Regions from separate parts of the Geodermatophilus sp. CPCC 205506 genome, predicted to be linked through region 2. Evidence: riboswitches for the same ligand, from Rfam matches in the RefSeq annotation. Region 2 holds a riboswitch; the other holds the start of a gene.
The links. A riboswitch is a leader RNA that binds a small molecule or an ion and turns the genes downstream of it on or off. The one in region 2 is predicted to bind S-adenosylmethionine.
Positions count from the first base shown of each region.

Region 1 (3,733 bases), on a different contig from region 2:
GGCACCGGCGGCCCGGCCCACGGGTAGCCGAGCTTGGACCGGTAGGGCACGCCGCGGCGGGAGCCCACGTACAGCACCGGCTCGGAGCCGGACGGCTGGTAGCGCAGCCGGCCGGCGTCGTCGCGCTCGAACCGGCCGCCGCGCCCGTTGGTCAGCAGGACGGCGAGGTCGACGAACGCGAGACCGGCGCCGCGCACCAGCACGTCCTCCCCCGGGGCCAGCGCGGAGAGGTCGACGTCCGCGGTGTACCCGGTGGGCAGGTAGGTGAGTCCGCGCCGGTCGGCGGCGGCCGCGGTCGCCCGCTCGCCGGCCGTGGGGTGCGCGTCGAGGTGGCCCTGGACGAGCAGGACGGCGTCGGCGCTGAGCTCGGCGCCGTCGGCCAGCCGCACGCGGGCGCCCCCGGGGCCGCTGTGCACGTCGACCACCCGGGTGGCGTGCAGGTGCACGTCCAGCCACGGCGCGGCCGCGGCGACCACCGTGTCGAGCACCCACCGCAGGTAGGCGCTGACCAGCGGCCGGGACGGGAAGGACGCCGGCCCGAGCCGGCGGGCCTCCCGGCCGACCGGGTCCTCCGCCGGCCGGGCGCGGGCGACGTCGCGCACCCACTCCCACAGCGTGGTGCCCTCGGCGACCGGGCCCTCGACGACGACGGAGGGGTCGGGCAGCACGGTGACGTCGCCGACCAGGGAGTTGGCCCAGAGCAGGTCGGGCTGCTCGGCCCGCCAGACGCGGCCGCCACCGGGCGGGAACGGATCGACCAGGTGCACCTGCAGCCGGCGGCCGTCGGACAGCTCCGGAGCGGAGGCGGCGAGCCGTTCGAGGACGCCGATCGCGGTGGGGCCGGCGCCGACGACGCAGAGGGTGGGCCGGTCAGGGACGAGCGGGGACATGCGGGGGGACTCCAGAGCCGGAGGAGGGAGGGCGGGGCGTGGTCGCGTCCTCCGGACACAGGGCACTGCAGGTGCGGAGCAGGTCGACGTGCCGCCGCTGGGCGAGCTCCGGTCGCGTCACGTCCCCTCCTCCCGATGCGGACGCCGGGTGGCGCCGACACAATGTCTACCAAATCGATCGGGTTTGACGGGAATGCCGGTCCGTGTCTAGGGTCCGGCTCAGGTCCTGAGTGCCAGCACCAAGCCCCGGCTCGCTGGCCGGCAACCCTCCGCTGCGACGGGGTGCCCCGGGTGACGACCTGGCGGACGCGATCCGCGTCCGCAAGTCCGCAGCCCTCCGGGGCCCAGATCGAGGAGCACCGACAGTGAGCACCGCGTCGACGCCGGGCGTCCGCGACCTCTCCGCCGACCTGGTCGGCCGTCCGACGGTCGACCTGCTGCGCACCGACAGCGCGCTCTGTCGCTGACGACGTCCCCCTCCTGACCGGCCCGCCCGGTCCTCCGCGGCACCGCCCGCTCCCGCCGCTCCCCCTGTCCCGGGAGTGCCGGCGGCGTGCCCGCGTCCTCTCCACCACCCGTCCGACAGGGAGCACCCGCATGTCCCGCACCCCCCTCCTCGGCGTCGAGCTGACCGACGCCGGAGCCCACCCCGCCGCCTGGCGGCTGCCGGTCGCCGAGCCGGGCCGGCTGTTCGACCCCGCGCGGTGGGCCGGCCTGGTCCGCACCGCCGAGCGTGGCGGCCTCGACCTGGCCCTGTTCCCCGACGCGTTCGGGGTGCAGGACGCCGACGGCGGGGTCCGCGGCCGGCTCGACGCCCTGCTGACCGCCTCCCGGCTCGCCCCGCTGACCACGTCCATCGGTCTCGTGCCGACGGTGACCACCACGCACACCGAGCCGTTCCACGTCGGCAAGGCGGTGCAGACCCTCGACTGGGTGAGCCGCGGGCGGGCCGGCTGGGAGATCGGGGTGAGCCGCACCCCCGAGGAGGCCGCGCTGTTCGGCCGGAAGAGCGCCGAGCCCGACGACGAGCTGTGGGCCGAGGCCGACGACGTCGCCGAGGTCGTCGCCCGGCTCGAGGACAGCTGGGAGGACGACGCCGAGATCCGCGACGTGGCCACCGGCCGGTTCGTCGACCGCGACCGGATCCACCCGGTCGACTTCCGCGGTCCCCGCTTCTCGGTCGCGGGCGCGTCGATCACGCCGCGCTCGCCGCAGGGCCGCCCGCCGGTCGTCGTCCGGGCCGACTCCCCCGCCGCGCTCGCCGTCGCCGCGCACCGGGCCGACGTCGTGCGGATCTCCGCCGCCGGCGTCGCGGCCGCCACGGCCCAGGCGACCGAGGTGCGGGCCCGGGTGGCCGAGGCCGGCCACGACCCGCGCCAGGTCGCCGTGCTCGCCGACGTCGTCGCCTGGCTGGGCCCGGACGCCGCCGACCGGAGGAACCGGCTGCAGGCGCTGTCCCGGACCGACCCGGGCACGGTGGAGCACGTCGGCGACGCCGAGGACCTCGCCGACCTGATCGCGGTCTGGACGACCGCGGTCGACGGCGTGGTGGTGCGCCCGGCCGTCCTCCCGACCGACCTCGAGGCGCTGGTGGACGACGTCGTCCCGCTGCTGCGGGAGCGCGGGCTGCGCCCGGCCGGGCCGCCCGGCCCCACGCTCCGCGACACCCTCGGCCTGACCCGCCCGGCCGGCCGCACCGCCGTCGGGGGTGCCCGGTGAGCCGCAAGCAGATCCACCTCGGGGCCCACTTCCCCGGCGTCAACAGCACCACCGTCTGGGCCGATCCGCGGTCGGGCAGCCAGGTCGACTTCGCCTCCTTCGAGCACCTGGCCCGCACCGCCGAGGACGCGCGGTTCGACTTCTTCTTCCTCGCCGAGGGGCTGCGGCTGCGCGAGCACAAGGGGCAGGTCTACGAGCTCGACGTCGTCGGCCGGCCCGACACGCTCCCGGTGCTCGCCGCGCTGGCGGCGGTCACCGAGCGGCTCGGGCTGGTCGGGACGATCAACACGACCTTCAACGAGCCCTACGAGCTGGCCCGGCAGTGGGCCACGCTCGACCTGCTCTCCGGCGGTCGCGCGGCGTGGAACCTGGTCACCAGCTCCGACGCCTTCCACGGCGCCAACTTCCGGCGCGGCGGCTTCCTCGACCACGCCGACCGGTACCGGCGGGCGGCCGAGGTCGTGCAGGTCACCCGGCAGCTGTGGGACTCCTGGGACGCCGACGCGGTGGCCGCCGGGGAGACCTTCCTGCGGCCCGGCGGCGTGCGGCCGTTCGCGCACACCGGCCCGCAGTTCGACGTCCGCGGGACGTTCGGGACGCCGCGCGGACCGCAGGGGCACCCGGTGCTGTTCCAGGCCGGCGACTCCGCCGACGGCCGGGAGTTCGCCGCCCGCGACGCCGACGTCGTCTTCACCGCGCACTCCACCGTCGAGGCCGGCCAGGCGTTCTACGCCGACGTCAAGGGCCGGCTGGCCGCGCACGGGCGGCAGCGGGACGACCTGAAGATCCTGCCCGCGGTGACGGTGGTGCTCGGCGACACCGAGGAGGAGGCCCGCGACCGGGCGCGGCACATCCGCGAGCAGCAGGTGAGCGGGCCGACCGCGATCGCCTTCCTCGAGCAGGTGTGGGGCCGCGACCTCACCGCCCACGACCCGGACGGGCCGCTGCCGGCCGAGGACCCGGACGCCGGCAACGTGTCCATCACCCGCGGCCGCGTCCGCCACCACCGCGACCCCGCCGCCCTCGCCCGCCAGTGGCGCGAGCAGGCCGAGGCCAACGGCTGGTCGATCCGCGAGCTGGTCATCCAGGTCGGTGACCGCGGCGGCTTCGTCGGGACGCCGGAG
Region 1 is NZ_JALPKP010000030.1:60,587-64,319, reverse strand. It holds gene MY520_RS17440 (FAD/NAD(P)-binding protein) at 1-890, opposite strand, end outside; SAM riboswitch class IV at 1,113-1,224, shown strand; gene MY520_RS17435 (LLM class flavin-dependent oxidoreductase) at 1,488-2,609, shown strand; gene MY520_RS17430 (NtaA/DmoA family FMN-dependent monooxygenase) at 2,606-3,733, shown strand, end outside.
Region 1: it holds a riboswitch for S-adenosylmethionine, as region 2 does, so the genes downstream of both, MY520_RS17435 (LLM class flavin-dependent oxidoreductase) here and MY520_RS18640 (bifunctional o-acetylhomoserine/o-acetylserine sulfhydrylase) in region 2, are expected to answer to the same signal.

Region 2 (3,733 bases):
GACGTTGGCGCAGACGACGAACAGCCGGTCGGTGTCCAGCGGCGCCCCGGGCCCGACGAGCCCGTCCCACCAGCCCGGCGTCGGGTGGCCCGGGCCGGGCGGGCCCACGACGTGGCTGTCGCCGGTGAGCGCGTGCTCGACCAGGACGGCGTTGCCCCCGCCGGGCGCGAGCGTCCCCCACGTCTCGTAGGCCACCCGGACCGCCGGCAGCGACCCGCCGCGGTCCAGCCCGAGCGGACCGGGCAGGTCGAGGAAGCGCCGGTCGCCGACCGGGTCCCCCTCGCGCCAGCCGCCCGGGCGCGGCGGGGCCCAGGGGGCGACCCGGGCCCCGCTCACGTCAGGACGTCCTTCTCACTCGGCGGACTTCGCGGCGCGGAAGCCGGCCTCCAGGTCGGCGAGGATGTCGTCGATCCCCTCCAGGCCGACCGCCAGCCGCACCAGGCCGGGGGTGACGCCGGTGGTCAGCTGCTCCTCGGCGGTCAGCTGCGAGTGCGTCGTCGACGCCGGGTGGATGACCAGGCTGCGCACGTCGCCGATGTTGGCCACGTGGCTGTGCAGCTCCAGCGCGTCGACGAACCGCTTGCCGGCCTCGACCCCGCCGTGCAGCTCGAAGGTGAGGACGGCGCCGGCGCCGCGCGGCGCGTACTTCCGCTGCGCGGCGTGCCACGGGGACGACGCCAGCCCCGGGTAGTTGACCCGGTCGACGGAGTCGTGCGCCTCGAGGAACTCCGCGACCCGCTGGGTGTTGGCCACGTGCCGCTCCATGCGCAGCGACAGCGTCTCGATCCCCTGCACGACGAGGAAGGCGTTGAACGGCGAGATCGCCGGGCCGAGGTCCCGCAGCAGCTGCACCCGTGCCTTGAGCGCGTACGCCGGCGCGCCGAGGTCGGCGTAGACGACGCCGTGATAGGTCGGGTCGGGCTCGGTGAAGCCGGGGAACTTCCCGCCGGTCCAGGTGAAGTTGCCGGCGTCGACGATCAGCCCGGCGATCACCGTGCCGTGCCCGCCCAGGTACTTGGTCGCCGAGTGCACGACGACGTCGGCACCGAACTCGATCGGCCGGATGAGGAACGGGGTGGCGATCGTGTTGTCGACGATCAGCGGGACGCCGTTGCGGTGCGCCACCTCCGACACCGCGCTGATGTCGAGGATGTCGCCCTTGGGGTTGCCGATCGTCTCGCCGAAGAAGGCCTTGGTGTTCTCCTGGACCAGCGACTGCCAGTTCTCCGGGTCGTCGGGGTCCTCGACGAAGGAGACGGTGACGCCGAGCTTGGGCAGCGAGTGGTGCAGCAGGTTGTACGTGCCGCCGTAGAGCGAGGCGGACGCGACGACGTGGTCGCCGGACTCGGCGATGTTGAGCAGCGCCAGGGTCGTGGCGGACTGCCCGCTCGACACCGCCAGCGCCGCGACGCCGCCCTCCAGCGAGGCCACGCGCTGCTCCAGCGCGTCCTGCGTCGGGTTCATGATCCGGGTGTAGATGTTGCCCATCTCGGCCAGCGCGAACAGGTCCGCGGCGTGCTGGGCGTCGCGGAACTGGTAGGCGGTGGTGGCGTAGATCGGCAGGGCACGGGCCCCGGTGGTCGGGTCGGGGCTCGTGCCGGCGTGGATCTGCCGGGTCTCGAAGCTCCAGCTCTGGGGGTCGGGCATGCGCCGGTCTCCTCTCATCGGGAGACCCCGCGGCGCGCGAGGACCTCCGTCCTTGCCGGACGGCGGGCGCCGACCGGCCGGCTCTTCCCCTGGAGCACCTCGGACGGAGTCGAGGTTGCCGGGCAGCCAGCCAGGTGCTTCGCACTGCCTCTCGTGAGCCAGACGCGATCTTATGCAGACGGGAGCACACCCGGCACAGGGGCCCCAGGCGCATCGGGGCCGGTCAGGCGGCGGAGGCCGGCCCTAGAGCACCTTGGAGAGGAACGCCCGGGTGCGGGCGTGCTGGGGGTCGCCGAGCACGCGCCGCGGGTCGCCGGCCTCGACGACCACGCCGTCGTCCATGAAGACCAGGGAGTCGCCGACCTCGCGGGCGAAGCCCATCTCGTGGGTGACGACGACCATCGTCATCCCCGACCCGGCGAGCCCCCGCATGACGTCGAGGACCTCGCCGACGAGCTCCGGGTCCAGCGCGGACGTCGGCTCGTCGAAGAGCATGAGCTGCGGCTCCATCGCCAGGGCCCGGGCGATCGCCACCCGCTGCTGCTGGCCGCCGGAGAGCTGGTTCGGGTAGTTGTGCACCCGGTCGCCGAGGCCCACCCGCTCCAGCAGCTCGACGCCCCGCCGGCGGGCCTCCGCCTTGCGCACGCCCTTCACCTGGGTGGGTGCCTCGACGACGTTCTCCAGCGCCGTCATGTGCGGGAAGAGGTTGAACCGCTGGAAGACCATGCCGATGTCGCGGCGCTGGGCAGCGACCTGCCGGTCGGGCAGCTCGTGCAGCTTGCCGCCGTGCTCGCGGTAGCCGACCAGGTGCCCGTTCACCCACAGCCGGCCGGCGTCGATCTTCTCCAGGTGGTTGATGCAGCGCAGGAACGTCGACTTCCCCGAGCCGGAGGGGCCGATCACGCAGACCACCTCGCCGGCGGCGACCTCCAGGTCGATGCCCTTGAGCACCTCGACCTGACCGAAGGACTTGCGCACGCCCTCGGCCCGGACCATCGGCTGTCCGTCCCCGGTCACTTCTGGCCCCCGACCTCGCGGGCCTCGCGGGCGGCCCGCTGCGCCCGCGTCTCCCGGCTGCCGAAGCCCCGGTTGAACCGCCGCTCCAGGAAGTACTGGCCGATCATCAGCAGGCTGGCCAGCGCCACGTACCAGAGGATCGAGGCCACGGCCATCGGGATGATCTGGAAGGTCCGGCTGCCGATCGCCCGCAGCTGGAAGTTGAGCTCCGTCGTCACCGGGACGGCGATGAGCAGCGAGGTGTCCTTGAGCATCGCGATCGTCTCGTTGCCGGTCGGCGGGATGATGACGCGCATCGCCTGCGGCAGCACGATCCGGCGCATGGTCTTGCCGCGGCTCATCCCCAGGGCGGAGGCGGCCTCGTTCTGGCCCGGGTCGACCGACTGGATCCCGGCCCGCACGATCTCGGCCATGTAGGCGCCCTCGGAGAGCACGAGGCCGATCAGGCCCGCGGTGAACCCGGCGAAGATCTGGTTGCCGTTCAGGCCGAACAGGCGCAGGTCCGCGTCGAACCCGAACAGGTCCATGAGCTGCCGGTCGAAGGGGAACCCGAACTCGTAGGTGGCGTAGAGGGCGCCGAGGTTCGCGACGAAGAAGAGCAGGACGATCCGGGGGACCGCCCGGAAGAGCCAGATGTAGGTCCACGCCGCGCCCGAGACGACGGGGTTGGGCGACAGCCGCATCACCGCGAGGACGATGCCGAGCAGCACGCCCAGCACCATCGCCAGGACGGTCATGATCAGCGTCGTCCGGGCCCCCCGCAGCACCGGCGGGCTGAACATGTTGTCGAGCATGAAGTCCCACTGGAACACCGGGTTGGTGGCCAGCATGTGGACGAACATCGCCACCAGCACCGCGATGACGGCGGTGGCGATCCACCGTCCGGGGTGCCGGACCGGCACCGCCTCGATGCGTCCGGGCGGCGCCGGCCGGGTGGTGCCGGGGGCCTCGGCGGCCATGGGTGTGGTGCCCTCGTCAGCCGACGGCGGGGTTCACCGTCGGGGCGTCGATGGCGCCGTCCTCCACGGCCCAGCGCTCGAGGACCTCGGTGTAGGTGCCGTCCTCGATC
Region 2 is NZ_JALPKP010000034.1:22,464-26,196, forward strand. It holds gene metX (homoserine O-acetyltransferase MetX) at 1-336, opposite strand, end outside; gene MY520_RS18640 (bifunctional o-acetylhomoserine/o-acetylserine sulfhydrylase) at 352-1,647, opposite strand; SAM riboswitch class IV at 1,691-1,806, opposite strand; gene MY520_RS18645 (amino acid ABC transporter ATP-binding protein) at 1,891-2,664, opposite strand; gene MY520_RS18650 (amino acid ABC transporter permease) at 2,661-3,623, opposite strand; gene MY520_RS18655 (ABC transporter substrate-binding protein) at 3,640-3,733, opposite strand, start outside.